3 regions of the Streptococcus raffinosi genome follow, and region 3 is predicted to be linked to each of the others. Evidence: predicted binding sites of a transcription regulator. Region 3 holds the regulator's gene; each other region holds the start of a gene.
What was found. Region 3 encodes CtsR, which represses protease genes until heat stress. Its sites were predicted from a motif close to TTGGTCAAAAAAGGTCAAANA; they were not measured.
Positions count from the first base shown of each region.

Region 1: a site for CtsR is predicted at 6,037-6,057, ahead of QRD39_RS06615 (ATP-dependent Clp protease ATP-binding subunit). Genes of this name have one in related genera too.
Region 2: a site for CtsR is predicted at 7,837-7,857, ahead of clpP (ATP-dependent Clp protease proteolytic subunit ClpP). Genes of this name have one in related genera too.

Region 1 is NZ_JASUZV010000008.1:76,053-86,032, reverse strand. Features, by position in the region: gene QRD39_RS06650 (FeoB-associated Cys-rich membrane protein) at 40-180, opposite strand; gene feoB (ferrous iron transport protein B) at 192-2,324, opposite strand; gene QRD39_RS06640 (ferrous iron transport protein A) at 2,321-2,797, opposite strand; gene QRD39_RS06635 (amino acid ABC transporter ATP-binding protein) at 2,958-3,692, opposite strand; gene QRD39_RS06630 (amino acid ABC transporter permease) at 3,692-4,372, opposite strand; gene QRD39_RS06625 (DUF1797 family protein) at 4,587-4,817, opposite strand; gene argF (ornithine carbamoyltransferase) at 4,886-5,866, opposite strand; gene QRD39_RS06615 (ATP-dependent Clp protease ATP-binding subunit) at 6,109-8,379, shown strand; gene QRD39_RS06610 (NUDIX hydrolase) at 8,662-9,120, shown strand; gene QRD39_RS06605 (DUF1827 family protein) at 9,130-9,432, shown strand; gene QRD39_RS06600 (Gfo/Idh/MocA family protein) at 9,479-9,980, opposite strand, start outside.
Region 2 is NZ_JASUZV010000007.1:3,879-13,858, forward strand. Features, by position in the region: gene cysK (cysteine synthase A) at 1-749, shown strand, start outside; gene QRD39_RS05640 (CBS and ACT domain-containing protein) at 912-1,571, opposite strand; gene QRD39_RS05645 (ABC transporter ATP-binding protein) at 1,705-2,415, opposite strand; gene QRD39_RS05650 (ABC transporter ATP-binding protein) at 2,415-3,179, opposite strand; gene QRD39_RS05655 (branched-chain amino acid ABC transporter permease) at 3,182-4,132, opposite strand; gene QRD39_RS05660 (branched-chain amino acid ABC transporter permease) at 4,136-5,020, opposite strand; gene QRD39_RS05665 (ABC transporter substrate-binding protein) at 5,064-6,239, opposite strand; gene QRD39_RS05670 (DUF2129 domain-containing protein) at 6,394-6,675, opposite strand; gene QRD39_RS05675 (YlbF/YmcA family competence regulator) at 6,668-7,117, opposite strand; gene clpP (ATP-dependent Clp protease proteolytic subunit ClpP) at 7,203-7,793, opposite strand; gene upp (uracil phosphoribosyltransferase) at 7,990-8,619, opposite strand; gene QRD39_RS05690 (glycoside hydrolase family 68 protein) at 8,717-9,980, opposite strand, start outside.
Region 3 is NZ_JASUZV010000014.1:3,332-13,311, reverse strand. Features, by position in the region: gene pnp (polyribonucleotide nucleotidyltransferase) at 1-2,084, opposite strand, end outside; gene pbp3 (D-alanyl-D-alanine carboxypeptidase PBP3) at 2,293-3,540, shown strand; gene pbp3 (D-alanyl-D-alanine carboxypeptidase PBP3) at 3,684-4,940, shown strand; gene QRD39_RS08885 (ATP-dependent Clp protease ATP-binding subunit) at 5,068-7,518, opposite strand; gene QRD39_RS08880 (CtsR family transcriptional regulator) at 7,519-7,974, opposite strand; gene QRD39_RS08875 (COG2426 family protein) at 8,288-8,758, shown strand; gene tsf (translation elongation factor Ts) at 8,857-9,897, opposite strand.

The DNA.
Region 1 (9,980 bases), on a different contig from region 3:
ACCTCTTATCTAAATAAGAGATCATTTTCTTATATTCTATTAATGATTAGCTTTATGCATTTCTTCTTTGACCGCGCAAGAGCACTCACAATCACCACAAGATCCTTTTCCTTTGATATAGTGACGGATGCCTAAACCAGCCAAAGCGAAAATAATAAAGGCAATAATAAATGTAGACATAACAACTTCTCCTAACTATTAGCTTCTTGAAGATTTTCCAAGGTAATAATCTTATCCTTAATTTGACGCGGTTTACGAACAACGAAGTAAATCATAGTCACTAAAAGCAAGACTGCTACAAGTGTCCAAGGAGTTATCGGCTTACCATAAAGGAGAACTTGACCAAATTGATATAGAATCAAGCTGACACAATAGGCCAAACCTGTTTGAAAACTAATCGCTCCAACCGTCCATCTCAGATTAGCCATTTCACGTTTGATAGCCCCAATAGCTGCAAAACATGGTGCACAAAGCAGGTTAAAAATCAAGAAAGAATAAGCAGCTAGAGCTGAATAATCTGCTTGCAGGGCCGTAGCCAAACCAGCTTCACTACTGTTATGATAGAGAATTCCGAAGGTAGCCACCACGGTCTCCTTGGCTGCTAAACCTGTGAGAGCAGCAACCGTTGCCTTCCAATTTCCAAAGCCCAGTGGTGTAAAAATCCAAGACAAGCCCTTACCTAAAGTAGCTAAGATACTCACTTCTGTATCAACGGTCTGTAACATAAAGTTATAGTTGGACATGAACCAAATCAGGACAGTCAAACTGAAAATAATGGTTCCTGCACGTTTCACAAAACTCATAGCCTTACCAAAGGCATAACGCAAGACCGACATAGCCTTAGGCCAATGATAAGAAGGTAACTCCATAATGAAAGGACTGGTCAAGCCACCCAAAAAGCTCGTCTTTTTAAGGGCAATACCTGATAAAATGATGGCAGCCATCCCAATAAAATAAGTACTTGGAGCCACCAGAGGATTGTGAGGAAAGAAGGCCCCAGCAATCAAAGCGATAATTTCCAATTTAGCCGAGCAAGGCATAAAGGTTGCCGTCATAATAGTAATCCGACGATCTCTTTCATTTTCAATAGTCCGGCTAGACATAACTGCCGGAACACCACATCCTGTTGAAATCAACATTGGAATAAAAGATTTCCCTGAGAGTCCGAAACGACGGAAAATGCGGTCCATAACAAAGGCGATACGACTCATATAACCAATATCTTCAAGCACACCTAAGCAGATAAACAGCACGAAGATTTGGGGAAGGAAGCCAAGTACCGTCCCGATCCCAGCCACAACGCCATCAACAATCAAAGACTTAAGCCAATCTTGGACATGAAGATAGGTGAGCCCAGAGGTCATCAAATCAGGAACATACTTGCCAAAGAGGACATCACTGGCCCAGTCAGTCCACATCTTTCCCTGAAGAGAAAAATAATAGACCAAATACATAACTACCGCAAAAATTGGGAGAGCCAAAATACGGTTGGTTACTAATTTATCAATCTTGTCTGACAAGGTTAAGGCAAAATCTTTTGTCTGACTCTGAGCCATCTTACAAACACGTTCAATAAAGGCGTAACGCTCATTAATGACAATAGATTCGGCATCCTCTGTGAAAACTTCCTCAGTGATACGTATGATGTCTTTGATTTCTTTACGTTGGAAAGCTGACAAATCTAGTTCAGCCTCAACCAAAGCATCGTGTTCAAAGAGCTTAATGGCATAAAAACGTGCGGACCTTTGTGGCACAGAATTTCCCAAAACATCCAAAATTTGTGAGATGGCAGCTTCTAATTTATCATCATAAATTGGAAAAGCGATGTCTCCTACAGTAGCAGTCGTCGTATGAGCTGCCTTTTTCACAACCTTATCCACACCAGTCTGTTTGAGAGCGCTAGTCGCAACCACCGGGACACCCAGATGATAAGACAATTTATCGATATTAATTGTTTTTCCCTGAGCTTCTAAAACATCGCTCATGTTAAGAGCCAAGGTCACAGGAATACCTGTTTCAATCAACTGTGTTGTCAGATAAAGGTTACGTTCCAAGTTTGTCGCATCAACCACATTTAAGATGCTATCAGCCTTTTTGCTGAGTAAATAGTCACGCGCCACCTTTTCCTCAGGACTATAGGGTGACATAGAGTAAATCCCAGGTAAATCCTGAATTTCGATATCTTTATGCTTTTTAACCAGACCACTTTTTCGTTCTACAGTAACACCCGGCCAGTTACCAACACGCTGATTGGTCCCTGTTATCAGGTTAAATAAACTGGTTTTACCACTATTAGGATTACCTATTAATGCAATTTCTGTCATTTTCCCTCTCCCTCGTCCAGCATGACCACACTAATCATTTGCGCTTCCGACTTGCGTAGGGTTAATTCATACCCTCTCAAGCTAATTTCTAGAGGATCTCCCAAAGGGGCTACCTTACGCAATAAAACCCGTGTGCGCTTTGTAATTCCCATATCCATGAGACGACGCTTGGTTTCATTAGCTGCGAAAATATCAGTGACGATGGCAGAACGCCCAACTGGTAGTTCAGAGAGAGGTATTTTCTCCTCATTTTCCTCAGCAGGTGTCAAATCAATCTTATCTAGAATTGATGCATCAAAGGCTAAGCGACTCCCTTTCACTATAATAATAGCACTGTTTTTGGTCTTAGTTACCACCTCAATGGTTTCACCAGGAGCTAACCCTAAGTTAGATAGGTGCAAAAGACTATCTTTAGGAAGGTTAATTCCAAGAATCCTATAAGGGGTTTTTAAGGCCGTGTCATATATAAGCATAATTCTTGACCTTCTATATTATTTTTGGTATGGCATCATTATAGCATAATTATCCATTGTTTCCGTAAAATCGCCCTAAACAAGAATGATTCTAGAAAAGTAAAACAGCAAAAAAGACTGGAATAATTCCAGCCTTCACAAACAAGATTTAATCTCTGTCTTACAATACCTTACTCAAGAAATCCTTTGTACGTTCTTCTTTCGTATGGTCAAAAATCTCTTGTGGTGTCCCTTCTTCTACGATAACACCACCATCCATGAAGATAACACGGTCCGCCACTTCATAGGCAAAGCCCATTTCATGCGTAACGATAGCCATAGTCATCCCAGACTTGGCAAGGTCCTGCATAACCGCAAGTACTTCACCAACCATCTCAGGGTCAAGGGCAGAAGTTGGTTCGTCAAACAAGAGAACATCTGGATCCATAGCCAAACCACGCGCAATCGCAATACGTTGCTGCTGACCACCTGATAGGCTACTTGGATAAGCATCCGCCTTTTCTCTCAAGCCAACCTTATCTAAAAGTTCCAAGGCTTTAGCTTCAGCATCAGCTTTAGAAATTCCCTTAGTTTTAATCGGAGAGAGGGTAATATTTTCTTTAACCGTCATATTTGGGAAGAGGTTAAACTGTTGGAAAACCATTCCCATTTTTTCACGCATTTTGAAAATATCGTTGTTCTTGTCTGTAATATCCACACCTTCAAAGGAAATTACACCTTTTGTAGGCGTTTCAAGTAAGTTCATTGAGCGTAGGAAGGTTGATTTACCAGATCCTGAAGGACCAATGATAACCACTACCTCACCTTTTTTAATATCTAAATCAATCCCCTTGAGAACTTCGTTTTTACCAAAATACTTGTGAAGATTTTTAATCTCAATAATTGTTTTTGCCATTATTTACTTCCCTCCCCAAGTCGTTTTTCCATTTGTTTCAAAAGAGCTGTCATAGCCGTTGTCACAATCAAATAGTAGAAGGCTGCGAACAGAAGCGGTGTCAATGTTAAGTAAGTTGTTGTCGCAACAGTCTGTGCACCATTCCACAATTCCATAACGCCGATGGTTTGCAAGAGCGAACTATCTTTGATAATCGTTACGAACTCGTTACCCAAGGCCGGCAAAATATTTTTAATAGCCTGAGGCAAAACCACATAACGCATGGTATTCCATGGACGAATACCAAGTGAATAGGCTGCTTCGACCTGTCCTTTCGGAATAGACTCGATCCCCGCACGCACACTTTCAGAGATATAGGCACCACTATTTAAAGAAAGGACAATAATACCAGGAACGATACGTGACAAATCAAGGTTCAAAATTCCGAACTGAACCGTTGGAAGGTTCATATGAATGAGGTTGAAAGCAATCATGATTTGCACAACCATAGGCGTTCCACGGAAAACCCAAACATAAAGGCTTACGAGCCACTCTAATGGCTTGATTCCAGAACGCTTAATCAGGGATACCAAAACCCCAAGAATGGTCCCAAAGAAGACCACGCAGATTGAAATCATAATTGTTACTAAGACACCATAGTTAAAGTAAGACCAGAACTGTGGCAAAAATGAAAAGTTCATCAAGATACTCCTTATTAATATTCCTCATTATTATATCAGAAGGATGCATAATAATAAAGTATTTTCTTATAAATGCGATATTTCAGTATAAAAAGTAGCTTAAAGACATAAAAATCAAAAAAGAGTGAGTAAGAACAATTTTACATGCTCTTTCCCACTCCCATTAACGATTTTGAAACCCCTAGTCTAAAAAGAGTCGGTTTCAAGTTATTGATTAGTAAAGCAAGTCGTAGATTTCCATTGCAATCAAGTCAATGCTATCAAATGAATAAGATTCACGAGCTTCAACATCACGCAATGTGAAAACTGGACCATTTTCTGGATCATTGCTGAATGATACTTCGGCAACAACTACTCCTTCACGTTCAAAATTACGTTTTAAATTACCACCATCAGCCGCCATCATTTCAAGACGGTTAATGATTCTCACCAAATGTGATTCCATGTTATTTCTCCTATTAATTGTGTATTTCTTACTTATTTTATCACACTTACGGAAAAAATGGGGGAATTTTAAATATTTTTCAAGGAATTGTACATGATAGCCTTGATAGAATGCATACGGTTCTCAGCTTCTTGGAAGATGATGTCAGTGTATTTTTGGAAGACCTCATCTGTAATTTCTAACTCTGCCAAACCATATTTGTCATACATTTCCTGTCCAATTTGAGTATTAAGGTCATGGAAGGCTGGAAGGCAATGCATAACGATGACATCTGGATTTTCCGTTTTGGCAAGTAAGTCTGCATTTATCTGATAAGGTAGAAGCAAATCAATACGAGATTTAAAGTCCACTTCTTCTCCCATAGAAACCCAGACATCAGTGTAGAGCATATCCACTCCCTTAACTTCTGAAATATCATCTGTAATGGTTAAATCAGCACCATTATTATGTTTATGAGCTAGGGCAACAATATCATCCTCAGGCTGTAAACCCTCTGGAGCGATAATCTTAACATTAACGCCCAAGATAGCCGATGTCACCAAAAGTGAATTTGCCATATTATTACGACCATCTCCAATATAAGCAATGGTCAAGCCCTCTAGACTACCAAAGTGCTCCTTCAAGGTCATGAAATCCGCAATCATCTGAGTCGGATGCCAAGTATCTGTCAAACCATTCCAGACCGGAACACCAGAGTATTTAGCCAAGTCTTCAACATCCTCTTGTTTAAAACCACGGTACTCAATCCCGTCAAACATTGATCCAAGCACCTTAGCTGTATCAATTACAGATTCCTTCTTACCAAGCTGAATATCACCTGCACCAAGGTAGGTCACATTCATCCCTAGATCCTGACCAGCTACAGTAAAGGCTGAACGTGTTCTTGTTGATGTCTTTTCGAAAAGTAGGGCAATATTTAACCCTTCTAGATACTTATGAGGAATTCTATTTTTCTTCAACTCTTTAAATTTAAGAGATAGCGCAATTAATTCTTCCAGTTCCTGTTTAGTGAAGTCAATTTCTTTCAAAAAGGATGTTACTAATGTCATAGGGCTCTCACTTTCATTCTGAATAATATAAAAGGTATTATAGTCTATTTTTGTATAATATGCAAGTATTTTTGTATTTTAATTCAAAATTAGCACTTAGTTATACAGAGTGCCAAACCCTAATGCTTTTTGCTTGCAATATTACTACTGCATGCTATAATGGAGACATAGATTTGACCTTTTTTGACCAAGTTATCTTCAAAAAAGAGTCCTTTCAAATCCAGATAGAAAGAGGTACTGATATGCTCTGCCAAAACTGTAACCTAAATGAAGCTAGTATCCATTTGTATACCAACGTAAATGGTAATCAGCAACAAGTTGACCTCTGTCAAAATTGTTATAAAATCATGAAATCTGACCCTGAGAACCCACTCAATCAATTCAATCAAACAGGGGGGTCCAACTTCTTTGATGATTTCTTCAGCGACCTAAACAACTTCCGTTCTTCAAACGGAGACCTTCCAAATACACCACCAACACAGGAAGGTGGAAACCGAGGAAACGGTGGCAATACACAGGGTCCAGGACGTCCAGGAGGACCTCGCCAACAGGCGCCTCAACAACCACAAGGTTTACTTGAGGAATTTGGAATTAATATCACAGACATTGCCCGTCGTGGAGATATTGACCCTGTCATTGGTCGTGATGAAGAAATTATTCGTGTTATAGAAATTCTTAACCGACGTACCAAGAACAACCCTGTTCTTATTGGTGAACCTGGTGTTGGTAAAACAGCCGTTGTTGAAGGTCTCGCTCAAAAAATCGTTGATGGTAGTGTACCTCAAAAACTCCAAGGCAAGCAAGTTATCCGTCTTGATGTCGTCAGCCTAGTCCAAGGTACTGGTATCCGTGGTCAATTCGAAGAACGCATGCAAAAACTCATGGAAGAAATTCGTCAACGTCAGGATGTTATCCTCTTTATCGATGAAATCCATGAAATTGTAGGAGCTGGTAATGCTGGTGATGGCAATATGGACGCTGGAAATATCCTAAAACCTGCTCTTGCTCGTGGCGAGCTTCAACTTGTCGGAGCAACAACCCTTAACGAATATCGCATTATCGAAAAGGATGCTGCCCTCGAACGCCGTATGCAACCGGTTAAGGTTGATGAACCAACCGTTGAAGAAACCATTACAATTTTGCATGGTATTCAACCTAAATACCAAGACTACCACCATGTCAAATATACGGACGAAGCTATCAGGGCAGCCGCAGAATTGTCCAATCGATACATTCAAGACCGCTTCTTACCAGACAAGGCCATTGACCTTCTTGATGAAGCTGGTTCTAAGATGAACTTGACCCTTAACTTTGTTGATCCTAAAGATATTGATAAACGTTTGATTGAAGCGGAAAATCTCAAAGCTCAAGCCACTCGTGACGAAGACTTTGAAAAGGCTGCTTATTTCCGTGATCAAATTGCCAAATACAAGGAAATGCAAAAACAAACCATCAGTGACCAAGATATGCCTGTCATCACTGAAAAACATATCGAAGCCATTGTGGAACAAAAAACAAACATTCCTGTCGGTGACCTTAAAGAAAAAGAACAATCACAACTTCTTAGCCTTGCTGATGACCTTAAGTCGCATGTTATTGGACAAGATGCCGCAGTTGATAAGATTGCCAAAGCTATCCGTCGTAATCGTGTTGGTCTTGGCGCACCAAATCGCCCAATTGGTAGTTTCCTCTTCGTAGGTCCTACTGGGGTCGGTAAAACTGAACTCTCTAAACAATTGGCCATTGAACTCTTTGGATCAGCAGATAGTATGATTCGATTCGACATGTCCGAATACATGGAGAAACACGCTGTTGCTAAGTTGGTCGGTGCCCCTCCAGGATATGTAGGTTATGACGAAGCTGGTCAGTTAACTGAAAAAGTCCGCCGTAACCCTTATTCCCTCATTCTTCTTGATGAGGTTGAAAAAGCTCACCCAGACGTGCTTCACATGTTCCTTCAAGTTCTTGATGATGGTCGTTTGACTGATGGACAAGGTCGCACTGTAAGCTTCAAAGATACCATTATTATCATGACATCAAATGCCGGTACTGGTAAAGTTGAAGCTAGTGTTGGTTTTGGAGCTGCTCGTGAGAATCGCACTAACTCTGTGCTGAACCAACTCGGAGACTTCTTTAGTCCTGAATTTATGAACCGTTTTGACGGTATTGTTGAATTTTCTGCCCTCAGTAAGGAAAACCTCCTAACTATTGTGGACCTCATGCTTGATAGCGTCAACCAGCGCTTGGCCAATAACGGTATCCACTTTAGTGTGACTGAAAAAGTCAAAGAAAAATTGGTTGACCTTGGTTACGACCCTAAGATGGGTGCTCGACCACTTCGCCGTACCATCCAAGATTATATTGAGGATGCCATTACCGACTTCTACCTTGAAAATCCAAATGAAAAAGATCTCAAGGCAGTCATGACATCCAAGGGTCATATCACTATTAAATCTGCTAAAAAAGTTGAAAAAACTGCACAAGAAACTGAAACGACCAGAGAATCTGACTAAATCGTCTAGAAGTAGGACAAGGTGCTATAATTTTCAAATCAGAAAAACTCAAGGTATGGGGTAACATTTTCCATATCTACTATCTCAAACAGGCTTCTAGGCTTGTTTGACCCTAAGGGGAGTAAGACAGAAGAAACGTCATTTAAAATTTCTTCTGTCTTACTCCTTTTTTCACACTTTTCAATTTTCCATTTTCAAAATTCTCTGTAATTCTGCCTAAATCAATAGGAAAATGAGGATTTTTTTAGTATAATATAGGCAAATAAACCTAAGGAGCAACTTATGAATCCAACATTTGGTGATAAGGTTGAGGGAGCTCATTATCAGACACGTTACGGTGTTTATGCTGTGATTCCTAACCAAGACAAGACGAAGATTATTTTAGTTCAGGCTCCTAACGGGGCTTGGTTTCTCCCAGGTGGAGAAATCGAAGCAGGCGAGGATCACTTTAGTGCCTTAAAACGCGAGTTAATTGAAGAACTTGGGTATACAGCCACTTTAGGACAGTACTATGGACAGGCTGACGAATACTTCTATTCAAGCCACCGTGACACTTACTTTTACAATCCAGCCTACATTTATGAAGTTGTAGATTTTTCAGAAATTGGTAACCCCCTAGAAGATTTCAACAAGCTGGCATGGTTCCCAATTGATGAAGCGATTTCCAAGCTTAAACGCGGCAGCCATAAGTGGGGAATCGAACAATGGAAAGCTAGCCATACAAGAACTGCCAAATCCTAGGAGGTAACTATGAAACTTATTAACACGACGCAAACACACCAAGAACTTGTACAAAACCAACTTGATAATACAGATGCCTTCCTCGTAGAAACCTATTCTGCTGGAAATACAGATGTTGTCTTTACACAAGCACCTAAACATTACGAACTATTGATTTCAAATAAACACCGTGCTGTTAAGGATAACGAATTAGAAATCATCCGTGAATTCTTCCTCAAACGCAAAATTGACAAAGATATCGTTTTGATGGATAAACTCCAAACAGTACACACCGAAAAATTGATTGAGATTTCATTCCCAACAACTGTATAAATCCAAAACAAGCAATGGCTAATGCCACTGCTTGTTTTTTAGTATCTTACAAAACTTTAGAGGCCTGATCCAGAACTTCCATAACCTGACGACTATGCTCCAACTGCTTGGCAACACTGTCAATATCATTGGTAGCTACCATTTTCTCAAATGCTACAAATTCATCGTACATACGATGATGCGGACTATTAAGATTAGTCACAGTCTCTTCTTGACCATTAAGAATAAGACCAATTTCAGGAAGAGTGTTGGTAGCACCCAAAATGGTGATAGCTCCCTTATCTCCTTGAATTGTTGAACGAATGTCAGCACTACAGTCTTTAGCTCCAATGGCAACAGCCTTAAAGTTACCATAATCCAAAACTAGAATTCCTGACGTATCCACTCCTCTCTCCACATTAGGTAGGTATTCCACACGATTAGGCTTTCCGAAAAGTCCAACCAAAAGATGGATATTGTAGATATTCAGATCTCTAAGCGCTCCCCCACCCATTTCAGGGTTAAAGGCAGGAGCAATCTCACCACGTTTAAAGGCATCGTAGCGTGAT
Region 2 (9,980 bases), on a different contig from region 3:
CAATTAAACCTGGAGATACTATCGTTGAACCAACTTCAGGTAACACTGGTATTGGTCTAGCTTGGGTTGGCGCTGCCAAAGGCTACAAGATCGTTATCGTAATGCCTGACACAATGAGTGTTGAACGTCGTAAAATCATCCAAGCTTATGGTGCTGAACTTGTTTTGACACCTGGTAGCGAAGGAATGAAGGGTGCTATCGCTAAAGCTAAGGAAGTTGCGGCTGAACGCAATGGTTGGGTGCCACTTCAATTTGCTAACCCTTCAAATCCAGCTGTTCATGCTGATACAACTGGCCAAGAGATTCTTGAAGATTTTGGTGCAGATGGTTTGGATGCCTTTGTCGCAGGTATCGGTACTGGTGGTACTATTTCAGGTGTTTCTAAAACTCTGAAAGCTGCTAACCCAAATATCAAAGTTTATGGTATTGAAGCTGATGAATCTGCTGTATTGAATGGTGACAAACCAGGGCCACACAAAATTCAAGGTATTTCAACTGGATTTATTCCTGACACATTGGATACAAAATCATATGACAGTGTTGTGCGTATTCCTTCTGATGAAGCTATCGCAACATCACGTACATTGGGTAGCGAGGAAGGTTTCCTAGCTGGTATCTCATCAGGTGCTGCTATTGCTGCTGCTCTTAAAGTTGCCGCTGAACTCGGCGAAGGTAAAAAAGTATTGACACTATTGCCTGATAATGGTGAACGTTACCTTTCTACAACACTTTATGATTTCCAAGACTAACAAAAAAGAAGCTAGAACATTAAATGTTCAGCTTCTTTTTTTACTGTCAAAAACTTATAGCCGGCAACTAGTCGTTCAAATAGAAGAACCTGTTGCTAAGCTACTAACCTATGGGAGTGAGATTCAGAGATAAATTCGTTAAGCTCTGACTCCCTTTTCTTATTAGTCTAACTCTTTTGATTCTGTTTCAGCAATTTCGGTAACTGTAAACCCTGCTTCTACAAAAACTTTTTTAAGGTGTTCTGGTTCCACATCCCCTTCAACTTGAAGTTCAACACGAAGAACAGTATCATTTTTAGGTGCAACAATTGTACGTTCAATGTTGAGATTTTCACTAGAAATGAGGTTGGCAATTTTTTCCAGGACACGTGGCGTATCTAAGACTTCAAGCCCAATACGGATTCCGGCTTGACCATAGCCAGAGATTTCCAAAAAGGCACGAAAAACATCCTTGTCTGTAATAATTCCAGAAATTTGGTCATTGTCCACAACGGGAAGAACACCAACTTTATTTTGAAGCATGATATAGATAGCATCCTCAAGACTAGCATATTTGGAAACAGTAAGGACATTCTTGATCATAATGTCTCCTACCTTTGTCTTATTAAGAAGATAGTTCATCTCATAGATTGATAAGCTAGTTGCTTTAGATGGTGAGGCATCAGCCATTGTCCCTTCTGTGATAAGACCAACCAGCTTGTCGTTCTCAATTACTGGTAAGCGGCGCAAACCTTTTTCACGCATAATGTCTGCAGCTGCTGCAACAGTTGTTTGTGGTGAAACGTAGACCACACGCTTCGCCATAAAATCTTTTACTGCCATTTTCATTTTCCTCCGAATAATTTCTTACTTGTATTATACCACACTAATTGTAAACGATTGCACTATTTTACTGAAAAATTAGCAAATTACAATCACGATAAGACTATAGAAAAACGCCCTTGGGCGCTTTTTCTTATCCTCCAAGATAGGCTTTACGAACTTCGTCTGACGCAAGAAGCTCTTTACCAGTACCTGAAAGAACGACTTTACCAGTTTCAAGAACATAACCACGATCCGCAATTGACAAAGCCTTATTGGCATTTTGTTCAATCAAAAGAACGGTAGTCCCTTGTGCCTTGATATCTTCGATAATGTCGAAAATTTCTTGAATAAAGATTGGGGCAAGTCCCATTGAAGGTTCATCCAAAAGCAAGAGTTTTGGACGGCTCATAAGGGCACGGCCCATCGCAAGCATTTGTTGCTCACCACCAGAAAGTGTGGCTGCATCTTGATTTTTACGTTCTTCTAGACGTGGAAAACGTTGGAAGACTTTCTTCAAGAGAGCTGCATTTTCCTCTTTATTTGTATGAAGGAAGGCTCCCATTTCAAGATTTTCCAAGACAGTTAATCCTGGGAAAACATGGCGCCCTTCTGGAACCTGAGCCAATCCTTCTGCGACAATCTTACGAGCTGGTGTTTTGTGAATATCTTTTCCAAGGTACGAAATGGTTCCAGCAGTTGGACGAACAAGACCAGAAATGGTACGAAGAATAGATGTCTTACCGGCACCATTAGCACCGATAAGTGTTACAACTTCACCTTCATTAACCTCAAAGCTAACATTTTTAACAGCTTCAATTGATCCGTATTTAATTGAGAGATTTTCAACTTTTAACATAGCCATTATGCTTCACCTCCCAAGTAAGCTTCAATAACACGTTTGTTATTCTTAATTTCATCAGGTGTTCCTTCTGCAATCAAGCGTCCATATTCCAAAACATAGATACGCTCAGTAACATCCATGACCAGACTCATATCGTGCTCAATCAAGATAATTGTGATACCAAAGTCTTTTTGAATTTGACGAATATGAGCCGTCAACTCAGCTGTTTCTTGTGGGTTCATACCTGCAGCTGGTTCATCAAGGAAAAGAATTTTAGGTTCCGTTGCTAATGCACGTACAATTTCCAAGTGACGTTGTTGTCCATATGCCAGGTTTTTCGCAAGTGTTTCTGCTTCATCATCCAAATTGAAGATAGCCAATAATTTCATGGCTTTTTCTTTCAACTCTTCTTCACCTGAATAGTACTTAGGCAAACGCAAGAGTGATGCAAAGAAGTTTGAAGGTTGTTTATTTGACAAACCAACAAGAACATTTTCAAGTACAGTCATATCTTTGAAAAGGCGGATATTTTGGAAGGTACGTGACAAACCAAGAGAAGCAATCTTATAAGGTGCCTTACCATTTAGAACTGTACCATCGAGGGTAACGGTTCCTTCACTTGGTTCATAAACACCTGTCAACAAGTTGAACAAGGTTGTCTTACCAGCACCGTTTGGTCCGATAAGTCCGACCAATTCACCCTCGTTGAGTTCCATTGAAACATCACCAACGGCAGTCAGACCACCAAAATTTTTAGTCAATTTTTTAACTTCAAGAAGTGCCATTTTTATTTGCCCTCCTTAGATTTATTGAAGAATTTTGAGAGATAGAGTTCTTTCGTTCCAAGAAGTCCACTTGGGCGGAAAAGCATGACAAGAATCAAAGCCAATGCGTAAATAATCATACGGAGGTTTGAAACGTTTTGAAGGAACATATTGATAATACCAAGAACAATAGCGGCAATGACAGTACCTGTAATTGATCCGAGACCACCAAGGACGGCAATGATAAGGTAATCAATTGATTTCATAATGGTGAAATCTTTTGGCACGACAGTACCGATGTAGCTAACATAAAGTGAACCGGCAATCGCTGAAATCATGGCACCGATAACAAAGATAAGTACCTTCATTTTTGTGACGTTAACACCCATTGACTCTGCAGCAATTTCATCTTCACGAAGTGTAATAGCTTGACGACCAGTCGCTGAACGCAAGAAGTTTAGCACTAAAATTGTGATGATGACTACAAAGAAATAAATGACAGGCCAGCTTGTATAAGGAAGAATTCCTGTCAAACCAGCGGCACCATTGGTCAATTCACCACCATTAACAATAATAATACGGATAATTTCCGCCATACCAAGAGTGGCAATGGCAAGGTAATCCCCCTTCAAACGAAGAGTAGGTAGACCAAAGATAAGGGCAACGACAGCTGCAATGATAACACCAACAACCATAGAGAGGTAGAAACCATCATAAGTTGGCATCATGCCAGTAATAATAGCAGATGAGTAAGCACCAATTGCCATGAAACCGGCTTGTCCAAGTGTAAATTGTCCTGAGAAACCTAGGACCAAGTTAGTACCAAGTCCCATAAGAATTGAAATACCAATTCCCATTAAGATTTGGATGTAGTAAAGGTTCATGATACCTGAAAGTTCAAGGCCTTTCAAGATAAGGAAGAGCCCAATGATAAGACCAAACCAAATAAGGTTTACTTTTAGATTTTTCTTCATGTCTTACACCTTCTCTTTCACATTTTTACCGAGGATACCCGCTGGACGAACCAAGAGGATAACAATCAAGACACCATAAACAATGGCATCACGGTAACTTGACAAACCAATTGCAGTTGATAGAGTCTCCAAAATACCGATAACAAATCCACCAAGGGCTGCGCCTGGGATAATACCGATACCACCAAGAACAGCAGCAACAAAGGCTTTAATACCTGGTGTCATACCCATAAGAGGTTCAATTGAGTTGTAGTAAAGTCCAATAAGGACACCGGCAGCACCCGCAAGTGAAGAGCCAAGAGCAAATGTAAAGCTGATAGTATTGTTAACATTAATACCCATCAATTCAGCTGCATCGCTATCTACAGATACCGCACGCATGGCTTTACCCATTTTAGTTTTCTTAACAATCAATTGCAGAGCAACCATGAGAACAAGGGCAACCACCAAAATCAGCAATTGCACATTTGTCACAGAGATTGATCCAAGATGATAGGTATGCATTTTAATTGATTGTGGGAATGAACGTGTGTCTGCTCCGACGAAGTAAACCATGATGTATTCAAGGAAGAACGACACACCAATGGCCGTAATCAAGGCAGAAATACGTGTTGAATTACGGAGTGGGCGATAAGCCAAGAACTCGATAACAACCCCTAAAATGGCACATACAATCATGGAGAACACAAGGGCAATCCAGAAATTCATCTTCAAGCTGTTAATCGCATAGTAACCAACGAAGGCACCTATCATGTAGATGTCTCCATGGGCAAAGTTAATCAATTTGATAATCCCATAAACCATAGTATAACCAAGGGCAAGTAGGGCATAGATACTACCCAAGATGATACCATTGACTAGTTGTTGGGGAAGTTGTTCAAAAAACATATATAACCAAACTTTCTAGTTCATTTTCAGTAAAGATAAGAGCTTATTTTCCAATTTCAACGGCTTCTGCTGAAACTTCTTCACCATTATCTCTTTTAACCATAAGAGCTGCTTTAATCGGGTTATGCTCCTTGTCAATTGTCATTTTACCGGTAACCCCAACAAAGTTTTTCATTTTTGCAAGATTATTGGTAATATCAACTGATGTTTTCGCACCCTTAGAGGCTTCTGCAACCATATAAACAGAGTCGTAGGCTAACGCAGCAAACATATTTGGTTCAGTCTTGTAAGTTTTCTTATATGCTTCGATGAAGCCTGATGCTTTATCAGAAAGAGAAACTTTTGTTGAATATCCTGATACGTAGTAAACGTTTGAGGCATTCTTTTTACCTGCAAGCTCTGTAAATTTCGCATCACTAAATCCGTCAGGTCCAAGGATTGGTTTATCAATTCCAAGGTCACGTGCTTGTTTAGTGATAATACCAGTCTCAGTATAATAACCAGGCATTACAATAGCATCATAATCAAGATCTTTGAATTTAGTCAAAGCTGATTGATAGTCCTTATCCCCTGAAGCGAAAGTTGCTTCAGTAACGATTTGGCCTTTGTACTCACGCTTGAATTCATCCGCAATCCCCTTAGCGTAATCAGAAGCATTATCGTAGTATAGAACGACCTTCTTAGCATGCAAGTTATTAAAAGAATAGGCTGCCAAAACTTTACCTTGGTAACTATCTTTAAAGGTTGTACGGAAAACGAATTTCTTCGTTCCTTTAGCATCTACCGTAAGGTCATCCTGTGTACCAGATGGAGTCATCAAAGGAACCCCTGTTTTTTGAGATACAAGGCTGGCAGCAGCAACTGCACCAGATGTTGCTGGACCAACGATAGCATTTACATTATTCTGGATAGCCAAGTTAGTTGAAGATGTTGAAGCTTCAGCATTTTCAGATTTATTATCTTTAGTGACGAGTTCTAGCTTTTTACCATCAACACCGCCAGCTTTATTGATTTCTTCAACAGCCAACTTAATACCATTTTGCTCGGCTTTACCATAGGCCGCAACAGGACCTGTCAACTCCATGTTGACACCGATCTTAATCGTATCCCCAATCTTGGTACCAGTGGCTTTAGCAGTCACGTCGGGTGACTTACCACAAGCAACCAAGAAAATGGATGCAAAAAAGGCTAACACAATAAGTGTGATCTTTTTAGGCATAAGATTTCTCCTTAATATTTTCTTAAAAAAGTCCACCTTATAGCTTACAGAATTATCAGACAATTGTCAATAACCACACACTTATAATCTCTTTCTAGCAATCGTTTCCATTGCTTTAGGGATAGCTCTTACCAAGAGAAAAAAACTTTTCTCCTTAAAGAGAAAAGTTCTTAAATGGTTCAGGAACAGAGGTGTCATAGCGCTCCAGACTACCTACAAAGTCCATATCAATGTCTGAATAGTAAGAAGGAAGAACTTTTTTTACCGCCTTCATTCCTTCTAGTTCTGCCAATACATCCTCAACCTTATCCTCATCTACATAAAGGTGTACATAACGCATCTTATAAGAATGGTAGACAACATCCCCAAACTTGGCAATCTTACGTAAGTCTCTATTATAGTATAAATAGACAATAATGCCCTGACGTTTAATCATTACTCATTTTCTCCTTTATGTTAGTGGCACCTTTTTTATGATGGGGCTTGTGGGGGGCAAGAGGTAGCCCTGTATCAATGAAAATTTGGTCTGATACAGCTTGCGCAATGTCCTGACCAAGTGAGGCCATAATCGCCTGCAAATCAAGCTCAGCCTGTCGATAAGCTATAACTACTTCATTTAAATCAATTTGGCGCTTCATCCTCAGGACTTGTCGCTTTAAGTCACGAACGTCTGATCTATAGGCTTCATATTTTTTGGCTTCTTCATAGCTTTCCCTTAATTCCTGAAATTCCAGAAGTTGTTGCTGGAGTGTTCTATCTCCTTCGAATTTCTGACGTTTTAAGCGATAAACTTCTACCTCTGGCAATCCTAAAAAGTGCAAAACAAGACTATCTATGGCTTGATCAATAGCAAGCAGCTCCTCATTGATTATTAACATGTTTCTTATTATAACACAAAAAGTCAGATGAATCGGCCCTTATTAGACCGATTAACATCCGACTCTTATCTAAGATAAGCTAAGCTTATTTTAATTGGTTGTTAGCCATAATTTCGTCGATAAAACCATATTCGAGCGTTTCTTGAGCACTCATCCAATTATCACGTTCGGCATCAATATGAACCTTTTCAATGGATTGACCGGAATTATCAGCCAATATTTGCTCCAAGTTATTACGCGTCTTGAGCAAGTGTTCTGCTGCGATAGCCATATCTGTTTGTTGCGTACCGCCACCAGTACCACCCATTGGTTGGTGAATCATGTATTCTGCATTTGGCAACATAAAACGTTTCCCTTTAGTACCACTTGAAGCGATAATAGTACCCATTGATGCTGCCATCCCCATAACGATGGTTTGAACATCGGACTTGATAAAATTCATGGTGTCAACAATGGCAAGACCTGCTGAAACTGATCCACCAGGCGTATTAACATAAAGATAAATATCTTTCGTATTGTCTTGAGCATCCAAGAACAAGAGTTGGGCGATAATTGAGTTTGCCATATTATCTTCAACAGGACCTGTTAACATGATGATACGATCCTTGAGCAAACGTGAGTAAATGTCATAAGAACGCTCACCACGTGATGTTTGTTCAATAACTACAGGAATCATACGAATCCTCCTTTTAATAATGTCTTGATGTTATTATATGATTTTAGTCAAATTAGGTCAAATAAAAAACATTTTTATTGGCACTCTTTTTCATAGAGTGCTAATTCAAAAGAGATTTCCACTACTTCAAATTTTCTAAACGATTATTTTCTGCATAATATAAGCAAAACAAAAAGGGAAAACTCCCTTTTTGAACCTATTTGGTACCAAATAAACGATCGCCTGCATCTCCGAGGCCTGGAACAATATAGCCATGTTCATTAAGTTTCTCATCTAGTGATGCTGTGTAGATATCAATATCTGGATGAGCCTCTTGCAATTTTTTAACACCTTCTGGTGCTGCAACCAAACAAACAAACTTAATATTAGCAGCGCCACGCTTTTTAAGTGAATCTACCGCTAAGATAGCTGAACCACCAGTCGCAAGCATTGGATCAACTACAAAAATCTGACGTTGATCAATATCTTCTGGTAATTTAACGAGGTACTCAACCGGCTCCAGAGTTTCTTCATCACGGTACATACCAATATGACCAACTTTAGCAGCAGGCACAAGGCTTAGGAGACCATCTACCATACCGATACCTGCACGAAGGATTGGGACAATAGCCAATTTCTTACCAGATAGTTGTTTTTGGGTTGTTTTTGTGATTGGCGTTTGAATTTCAACTTCTTCAAGAGGAAGGTCACGTGATACTTCGTAACCCATAAGCATAGCGATTTCGTTAACTAACTCACGAAAATCCTTAGTAGAGGTATCCTCACGACGTAGGATTGAGAGTTTATGTTGAATCAATGGATGTGAAATAACTTGAAATTTACCCATAATAGTTTCTTCCTTTGCTATATATTCACTCCATTATATCAAAAACACAACAAAAACGCTTGCTTTACTAGCAAACGTTTTGAAAAGGGGTTAATGCTTATTTTTTAGGCAACTGAATTTTACCCGTAACCAATCCATAACCAAAAAGAGATAGACTCGCAATCGCTGCAAAGATCGTTGCTAAAATTGTCAGTATATTGGCATTTGGTCCTTCAGAGACACTCGGTGTCTTATGTGTAATGGCAAGTTTAGCAGCAACTTTAGTCTTATTATCTTTATCTGTATCTGTCTTTTCAGACTTAACGACTTCATCTGACTTAGTTGCTACCTCAACCTCACTTGATTCGTGGGACTTAGTTACTTTAGGAGACTCCGCTTCAGTACTAATCCCTTCTTTAGCAACAGTCGTTGGAACAGCTGGTTCACTTGATGAAATAGCTTCTGGTAATGGTGTCACAATATCTGTAGCTTGTGCGACGGTATGTCTGCTACTTATAGTATCCCCTGTTGAGGGTTTTTCCGGAACCTCTTCATAATCTTCTTCATAAAATTCCCCATCATTAGCAGAACGATCTGCAAAATATGGGAATGGTCTACGAATTGGAGAATCTGGATTCGTTGGACTTGTTGGCTTGTCTACATTATCAACTGACGATTGATTACCATCGGTCGGTTTAGTCTTATCATCAGCAGAATGGTTACCATCTGTTGGACTTATTGACCCTTCTGACTTGCCAGTATTATTACTTTCGCTATCTTTAACGGTAACAGTCAAGACATCATGAGCCTCAGAGACACCTGTTGAAACTGCAACTGCAGGGTAAGTATGGGGTTTAAGACCATAATTTGACACCACATGATAATCTACTTTAAAGTCTTCGTTCGGTAATTTAGCAGTGTTTTGATCACCCACGTGTACCAAACTTTCACTTGACTGGTCCCAAATCCAATCTCCTTGGTTAGTCATCTTAGGGAGAACTACTGTAGTATCATCTGCATTCATCTTGATGAGGAAGCTTGGGGCCCATGTTGATTTATTCTCAGCACCAGCAACACCACCACGATTAGTCATATAAGAAGTAACCAAAAGGGTATCCGGTGAGCCTTCAACAGGAACAGCATAATAAGAATAGGTGGACGTACGCCAGTCAGCTGGTACAGAAGCTGTCAAGACCACACCTGAACCATTAAGTGGACGGTATTTGCCTCGAAGGCTATCTGAAACGAAGCCTAACATAACAACGTCATCACCAACAGCTCCACGAACCGCTACAGTACCTTCAGCATCCGTAGATTTACTGATACGTGAGGCAGCGAAAAGGTAATATTTGTTACCCATCTTAACAACACTTGGACGCTCT
Region 3 (9,980 bases):
AGGGTCTTGATTGAAGCATCAACACGGCCTTTTTCATCGATTTTGATGATTTTAACAGTTACCATATCCCCAACCTTAACCACATCCTCGACATGCTCTGTACGTTTCCAAGCTAATTCTGAAATGTGGACTAAAGCATCGGTTTTATTGAATAGGTGAACAAAAGCACCAAACTTTTCAATACGCACAACTGGTACTGTGTAAACCTCACCAACCTTAGCTTCACGTACAAGATCGGAGATGATTGTTTTAGCACGGTCAATAGCATCCTGATCACTAGAGAAAATTTGAACAAGTCCTTCTTCATCAATATCAATTGTGACACCTGTCTCAGCGATAATCTTATCAATGGTCTCACCACCCTTACCGATGACAACCTTGATCTTGTCAACAGGAATCTGAATACTGTCAATCTTAGGAGCCGTTGGTGCCAATTCTGGACGTGGCTCAGCGATTGCTGACTCAATAACATCAAGAATCTCAAAACGAGCTACTTTTGCCTGAGCCAAAGCCTCTTCGAGAATGGCCGGTGTAATACCCGAAATCTTAATATCCATCTGAAGAGCTGTAATTCCTTGACGTGTACCAGCTACCTTAAAGTCCATATCACCAAAATGATCTTCCAAACCTTGAATGTCGGTTAGAACAGTGTAGTTAGTTCCATCTGAAATAAGACCCATGGCAATCCCTGCAACAGGCGCCTTAATCGGCACCCCACCTGCCATAAGAGCCAAAGTGCCTGCACAAATAGAAGCCTGTGAAGAAGAACCATTTGACTCCAAGACTTCGGCTACCAAACGGATAGCATAAGGAAACTCTTCAACGCTTGGGAGAACTTGAGCAAGGGCACGCTCGCCCAAAGCTCCATGACCAATTTCACGACGGCCTGGTGCACCGTAACGCCCTGTTTCACCTACTGAATACTGAGGAAAATTGTAGTGGTGAAGGAAACGTTTCTTGTATTCTGGGTCCAAACCATCAACAAGTTGTGTATCACTCATAGGAGCCAAGGTCAAGACTGATAAAGCCTGGGTTTGCCCACGTGTAAAGAGACCTGATCCATGAACCTTTGGCAGAAAGTCAATCTCTGCGTCCAAAGGACGAATTTCGTCCACACGACGACCATCGGGACGGACCTTGTCTTCGGTAATGAGACGACGCACTTCAGCATGTTCCATCTGTTCAAGAATTTCTGCCACATCACGTAAGATAGTATCTTTATCGTCATCTTCTGCAAAGCGTTCTTGATAAGATGCGAGGACCTCTTCTTTAACAGCTTGGGTTGCTGCTTCACGCGCTAATTTTTCTTCCACCTGAACAGCATTAGCTAACTGATCATAATAAGCTGTTTCAATTTCAGCCTTCAAATCAGCATCAACTTGGAGCAGTTCAACCTCAGCCTTCTCCTTACCAACAGCCGCAACAATGTAATTTTGGAAATCAACCAACTCTTGAATAGCTTCATGCCCTTTCAAGAGTGCCTGCAACATAATATCCTCTGATAATTCTTGAGCTCCTGATTCCACCATATTAATGGCTTCCTTGGTCCCTGCTACTGTCAAGTCTAAATGCGAAACTTCTTTATCTGCTGCACTTGGGTTGATGATAAAATCTTCCGCTGCATAAGCTACTTGAACCCCAGCAATCGGACCATTAAAAGGAATATCAGAAATAGAAAGTGCTAAAGAACTCCCAAACATAGCTGCCATTGGCGCACTAGCATTTTCGTCATAAGAGAGAACAGTGTTAATGACCTGCACTTCGTTACGAAAGCCCTCCGCAAACATGGGACGAATAGGACGGTCAATAAGACGAGCAGTCAAAGTGGCATCAGTTGAAGGGCGTCCCTCACGCTTGTTAAAACCACCTGGGAACTTTCCAGCCGCATACATTTTCTCTTCATAGTTAACTTGTAAAGGAAAGAAATCTGCCGTTGCCATCTTTTTAGACATGACAGCTGTTGATAATACGGTTGTATCTCCATAACGCACGACAACAGCACCGTTAGCCTGCTTGGCTACCTGTCCCACTTCCACAACAAGCGGGCGTCCTGCAAAGGTCATCTCAAAAGTTTGTTTAGCCATGTTTGATCCCTCTTTTTATCCATAACCAGCCCTACAAAAACGAACTGGTCAACTTTATGTCATTCATTTGATATAACTTCCATTTTACCATATTATAGTCGAAAATGGCAGAGCTTCGGCATAAGTTGTCCCCCAAGCTTTTCTCAGTTCCAGATATTTAGGTGGTTTTGTGATATAATAAACACTCATAAGAGACAGAGGAATGAGTATGAAAAAATTACAACACATCATTATGGTTGCCTTAATCCTAATAGGCTTAGTAACACCTGCCCTAGCACAAGAACAGACTGATGATTTCAATGTTGCTGCTAAACATGCGATTGCTATCGAATCAACTACAGGGAAAGTCCTCTATGAAAAGGACGCTACCACTCCCGATGGTGTTGCTTCAATGACGAAAATCCTAACAGCCTACATGGTCTATAAAGCTATTGATCAAGGTAAAATTACTTGGGATACTGAAGTAGATATCTCAGATTATCCATTCAACTTAACAGTTGATTCAGAAGTTTCAAACGTCCCACTAGACTCTCGAAAATACACTGTCAAACAACTCTTAGATGCCACCCTCATCAGTAGTGCTAACAGCGCAGCAATTGCTCTAGCTGAAAAGATCTCAGGAACAGAGAGTGCTTTTGTAGATACTATGAAGGCCCAATTAAAGAAATGGGGAATTACTGATGCAAAACTGTACAATGCCTCAGGGCTCAATAATAAGTATCTAGGAGATAACCGTTATCCTGGCTCTAAACCAGATGACGAAAATACCATGAGTGCTCTGGATGTTGCGATTATCGCAGACCACCTCATCAAGGACTATCCTCAAGTACTTGACATCACCAAGCAAGGCGTAGTTGATTTTGAAGGTGACAACAAATTAACCACTCATAACTATATGTTGGAAGGTCAAGACAACTACCGTGAAGGGGTTGATGGACTTAAGACCGGAACAACCGAACTCGCAGGAGCATCCTTTGTTGCTCACTCTAATGAAAATGGCATGAGCTTGATTACAGTGGTTATGAACGCTGACAATGATGGGGAGGATGAAGCCGCCCGTTTCACAGCTACCAATGACCTCTTAGATTATGTCGTCCAACACTGGAAGATAAATAAACTCAACACTAAGGGACAAATCGTCAAGAAAAATGATATCAAGGTAGCCGATGGAGTCAGTAAGACCGTCTCTGCTAAACTTGAATCAGACCTTACTGTTGTCCAAAAGATAAATAGCCAAAATGACACTGTTAAAATCAAAGCAAAAACGGTAACAGCACCTATCAAAAGAGGAGATACCATCGGAACAGCAACCTATGATGATAAAGACCTCGTAGGAACAGGATATATCTCTGATCCACCTCAAGTTGCTGTAACAGCCAACCAGTCCATTAAGAAAAGCTTCTTCTTAAAAGTTTGGTGGAATCATATCGTTAATTTCTTTACCGGAAACAAGTAGGCACTGAACTCCCTTTTGATATCAAAAGGGAGTTTTTTTGCCTTATGAATTAATGATGAAATCGTAAAAGCTTCTTCTCAACACCTTAAGTTCCTCTCAAAATGTGGTATAATGAATATCCAAAATACACGAAGGAACAAGCCATGAAGAAACTAATTACGCTTATTATGACCTTCTTACTCTGTCTGGGAAGCGTAGCTCCTGCTTTTGCAGCAGAGAAGAAAAAAGGATTTGACGCCGCAGCCAAGCATGCTATCGCTGTAGAAGCAACTACTGGTAAGATTTTATACGAAAAAGATGCCACTACTTCTACAGGAATTGGTTCTATCACCAAACTCCTAACAGCCTATATGGTTTATCAGGCGGTAGACAAGGGAGAGCTTAAATGGAACACAAAGGTTAATATTTCCGACTATCCCTTTGAATTGACTGTTAGTACTGGAGTTTCCAACATCCCATTAGATGCCAGAAAATACACCGTCAAACAACTACTTGACGCAACTCTTATTTCCAGTGCCAATAGTGCATCCATTGCCCTAGCTGAGGAAATCGGAGGAACAGAAAGTAAATTTGTCGACAAAATGAAAGCCCAACTTAAAAAATGGGGAATCACTGATGCTAAAATTGTCAACGCCTCTGGTCTCAATAATTCCTATTTGGGTGATAATATCTATCCAGGTTCTAAATCTGACGAAGAAAACACCATGAGTGCCAAGGATGTTGCTATCATTGCACAACATGTGATTAAAGAATATCCTGAAATTCTCGACATCACTAAAAAAACAGAAGCCAAATTTGATGGTGTTAATAAACTCAAAACCTTTAACTATATGCTTAAGGGGCAACCTAGTTACCGCAAGGGTGTTGATGGCCTCAAAACAGGTACCACTGATTTGGCCGGAGCTGCCTTCGTAGCCCATTCAAATGAAAGTGGTATGAGTATTATCACAGTCATCATAAATGCTGAGCACACCGATACGGATGACTATGCCCGGTTTACCGCAACCAATGACTTGCTTAACTATGTGGTCTATCATTGGGAAAGCAAGACCATTGCCAAGAAAGGTCAAGACATAAATAAGAGTCAAGCCAATGTCCTTGATGGTAAATCTAAACAGGTACCTGCTGTAGCCAAGTCTGACTTTAATATCATCCAAAAAATAGACGACGACAACACTAAACATATTAAAGTCTCCACCAACCAGATTCAAGCCCCTGTCAAATCAGGAGACAAGTTGGGAACAGCTACCTTTGAAGATAATACCCTTATAGGAGATGGCTACCTACCGGATCAGGGCATGCCTAGCATGGAACTTGTTGCTGGTAAAGAGGTTAAGAAAAGCTTCTTCCTCAAGGTCTGGTGGAATCACTTTGTCACCTTTGTCAACGAGAAACTTTAACCGTTACAGTCGAGCTTTGCTCGACTTTTTCTTTTACACCCGCTTGACTGAAACCTTTACACTCACTTGACTCCCATTGACACAAAAAGACAGATTACAAGCGCAATCTGTCTTTGTTGTTTAGCCTTTACACTACTGTAAAGGTCAATTTATCTTTAGAGCAGCCAATTTTAAGGGTCTGTCCACTCACTACTTGGCCACCTAGTAAGAGCTCAGACAACTTATCCTCCACTTGAGTTTGAATCGCACGACGCAACGGACGAGCACCCATCTCAACATCATAGCCATCTTGAGCTAAATACTTGAGGGCAGCTGGTTGGAATTTCAATTCAATCCCTTTTTCAGCCAAAGCTGATACCAACGGTTTTACCATAATCTTGACAATTTCACGAAGCTGTTCTTCCTCTAGACTATGGAAGACAACCTTCTCATCGATACGGTTGAGAAATTCTGGACGGTAGGCCTTCTTAAGTTCTTCCATGATACGTGCCTGCATGGCTTGATGGTTATGAGAAATGTCTCGAGCACCAAAACCAACAGTTTTGTCATCACGAAGAGCCGTCGCTCCCAAGTTTGAAGTCATGATGATAATGGTATTTGAAAAATCAACTTTACGTCCACGGCTATCTGTCAGAACACCATCATCCAAAACCTGTAAGAGAATATTAAAAATATCAGGGTGAGCTTTTTCGACCTCGTCAAAGAGTAGGACTGAGTAAGGCTTATTGCGAACTTTCTCTGTTAATTCACCACCCTCATCATATCCAACATACCCGGGAGGGGCACCATTAAGACGACTAGCCGCAAATTTTTCCATGTATTCTGACATGTCAAAACGAAGCAAAGCCGACTCATCATCAAAGAGGACTTCTGCCAAAGTTTTAGCCAATTCCGTCTTACCAACACCAGTAGGTCCAAGGAACATGAAGGAACCAATCGGACGTTTTCCAGTACGAATACCTGACTGGTTACGACGAATAGCACGACTAATCGCTGAAACTGCTTCGTCTTGACCAATAACACGTTTGTGAAGCTCAGCTTCAAGATTCAGGTAACGTTTGCTATCTGCCTGAGTCATCTTCTCAACAGGAATACCTGATAGGCGACTAAGGGTTTGCATAATCTGGTCCGTATCCACCAAAGCTGGTTTTGGTAATTTTGCCTTTTGACTAGCCTTATATTGTTTAATAGCAGCTTTCATATCACCAGCTAAAAGTGCTTCATCCAAAGGCGTTATCTCACGTTTGGCTTCTTTTTTGATACGACCTTGAACAGTTGCACTCGCTTCATCTAGAAGGTCAATAGCCGAATCAGGTAAGTTTTTACTCGTCAAATAACGGTGTGCTACCTTGACAGCTGTCTCAACGGCTTTATCAGTGATAGTCACACGATGGTAGACTTCATACGACGAACGCAAGCCTTTTAAAATATCAATAGCTTCAGATACACTTGGCTCCTCAATCGTAATCTTAGCAAAACGACGAGAAAGGGCTGCATCTTTCTCAATATGCTTTTGGTACTCAGCTTGTGTGGTTGCTCCAACCATGTGAAGTGTTCCACGTGCTAGAGCAGGTTTCAAAATATTTGCCGCATCCAAGGTACTATCAATACCAGAACCAGAGCCAATAATCGTATGCAATTCGTCAATAAAGAGAATGATTTTTCCATCAGCTTCAATCTCATCAATGATTTGATTCATACGCTCTTCGAAATCACCACGAAAACGGGTTCCTGCAACCACACTCATCATATCAAGTTCTAAGATACGCATATCAGCTAATTCGAAAGGTACGTCACCCGAAGCAATACGCTGTGCCAAACCAAGGGCAATGGCCGTCTTACCAACACCTGCTTCACCTACAAGAACAGGATTATTCTTCGTTTTACGACTCAAGACCTGAATCATGCGTGAAATTTCTTCGTCACGCCCAATGACTGGATCAAGGGCTCCCGATTCTGCTACTGCAGTCAGATCTTTTGTATAATCTGACAGTTCTCCAGTAGAAGATTGAGGAGGCTGCATCATATTAGCAAAATTTCCAGATGCTTTTGCTTTTTTAGGCTTACGCAGGTCATGAATCGCCTTTAAATCTTGCTTACTAAGACCTGCATAACGCTCCAAAGAACGTCGCAAATCAATAATACGAGGCTTGTCACTGTCATCCTTATATTGAAAACCAGCAACTTCAAGGAGACGGCAAACCATCAAATCCTTATGGAGCAAAAAAGCCATCAAAACATGTTCAGAACCCACCTCTACGGCACCAGTCACCTTAGCAATTCCCTCTGCCTCTTGCAGCATAGCCTCTAAAGCATGTGACTGTGCCCGTAAATCAATAATATCTGATTTGGACAACTCTGTTGGACTCTTCTCCAAAGCCAAGACAGCAGCCGTCTCAATTTCTTCCGCACGAATACGGTCTTCAAAATCAGTAAAGGTTAGGTAGGCTACAGTTCCTGGAACTTCAAGCATAGCTAGAAGCACATGCCAAGTCTCCAGAAAAGGACTACCAAAGCGCTCTGCTTCAAGCTGAGCACGATGGAAAATGGCTTGCATTTTTCTTGAATATGTCGTCATCTAATTTCCTTTTCTATCCAATCTAAGTAAAAGCGAGCGTAAGATACGCGAACGAATTGTAGCAGCGTCCTCACCGAGAATATCATCACTAGCAGTTGCTAAAATCAAATTCCCCTCACGTTCTGTGATAATTTTTTCATCAAATAGCAACTGAATCAAATCCGTAAAAACCTGTTCGCTGAGCTGATCTGCTAAGTTTTGAAGTAGAGCATTGATTCTGTGATGTTTATCAGAGAATCTGACCTTGACGATACGAATATAACCGCCACCACCACGCTTACTCTCAACGATATAACCACGACTCTCTGTAAAACGTGTCTTAATAACATAGTTAATCTGACTCGGTACAACTTGAAAAGTATCTGCTAAATTCGAACGTTGAATCTCAGCAATCCCAGACTGGCCCAGCAATTCTTTAATATATTCTTCTATACTGTCTGATGTATTTCTTGCCATCTTAATTCCTCCAGTCTAATTTGACTATAACTGACTATTATTATACCAAAAATGTCAGCACATGGGAAACTATAGTCTCAAAAAGCTTTTTAAAGTTGTCATTAGAGGTCATATAAGATACAATAAATAAGACAAAATGAAAAGACAACCTAGGTATTCTGCTGAAACAACTTGAACAATCGAAGAAGCTAATCCTCATCCGAACAAGAGCCTTTCACTTTATACCATGGTAATATTCCTCTTACCACTATCGAGAAATACTCACTTCACCTGAGACTTCTCACTAATTTTATTTCCCTATGAAAGGTTATTCATGAAATACATCATTGCATTTTTAATCTCTATGATTCCCCTTGTTGAGCTCCGTGGAGCCGTACCTGTCGCTATTGCCTCAGGTATTCCTTGGTGGCAAGCCCTCATTCTTTGTGTTATCGGGAATATGCTTCCAGTTCCAATTATTTTCTTCTTCGCCCGCCGTGTTCTCGAGTGGGGTGCTGACAAACCTCTTATTGGTGGCTTCTTTACCTGGTGTCTTAAAAAAGGCCACAGTGGGGGGCAAAAGCTTGAAAAAGCCGCTGGAGACAAAGGTATCTTCTGGGCCCTCCTACTCTTTGTGGGTATCCCACTTCCAGGAACAGGCGCTTGGACAGGTACGCTTGCAGCATCCATCCTAGATTGGGACTTTAAACGCAGCGTTTTAGCTGTTATGCTTGGAGTTATCCTTGCAGGTATTATCATGGGAACGCTCTCTCTTCTCCTTGGTGTCAATACCTTCGCTCATTAATATTTTTTACGTCTGGGGAATACTCAGACGTTTTCTATTTACGACAAAAAAGAAGCTACGATTACGTAACTTCTTTTCTTTTTATCTAGCAACTAGAATTAGTTGTTAAGGGCTGCTGCCATTGTAGCTGCAACTTCTGATTCAAAGTCGTTAGATGCTTTTTCGATACCTTCACCAACTTCAAAGCGAACAAATTCTACTACTGAAGCATTTACTGATTCAAGGTAAGCTTCAACCGTTTTGCTGTCGTCCATGATGTAAACTTGAGCAAGAAGAGTGTAAGCTTGGTCAACTTTAGTGTTGTCAAGCAAGAAGCGGTCCATTTTACCTGGGATGATTTTATCCCAGATTTTTTCTGGTTTACCTTCAGCAGCCAACTCAGCTTTGATATCTTCTTCAGCTTGAGCAAGAACAGCATCAGTCAATTGAGCTTTAGAACCAAATTTAAGGTGTGGAAGAGCTGGTTTGTTAACCATTGCACGGCTTTCGTTATCTTGATCAATTGTGTGGTTAAGTTGTGCCAATTCATCTTTAACAAATTGTTCATCCAATTCAGTGTATGAAAGAACAGTTGGTTTCATTGCAGCGATATGCATTGAGATTTGTTTAGCAAGAGCTTCATCTCCACCTTCAAGAACTGTAACAACACCGATACGTCCACCGTTGTGTTGGTAAGCTCCAAAGTGTTGTGCATCTGTTTTTTCAAGCAAAGCAAAACGACGGAATGAAATTTTTTCACCGATAGTAGCTGTTGCAGATACGTATGCAGCTTCAAGAGTTTCACCTGAAGGCATAGTCAAAGCAAGTGCTTCTTCGTTGTTTGCTGGTTTACCCTCAGCGATTACTTTAGCTGTTTCGTTTACCAATTCAACGAATTGAGCATTTTTCGCAACGAAGTCAGTTTCAGCGTTAACTTCAACGACTGCTGCAACATTACCGTGAACATAAACACCAGTCAATCCTTCAGCGGCAACACGGTCAGCTTTCTTAGCTGCTTTAGCCATACCTTTTTCACGAAGCAATTCAATCGCTTTTTCGATATCACCATCAACTTCAACCAATGCTTTTTTAGCGTCCATGACACCAGCACCAGATTTTTCGCGCAATTCTTTAACAAGTTTAGCTGTAATTTCTGCCATTTTGTGTTTTCTCCAAATTTATTTTATCAAACTAAGGGGCAGGGCTGAGCCCCGCCCCTTAGGTGTTTGTCTTATTTTTAGTG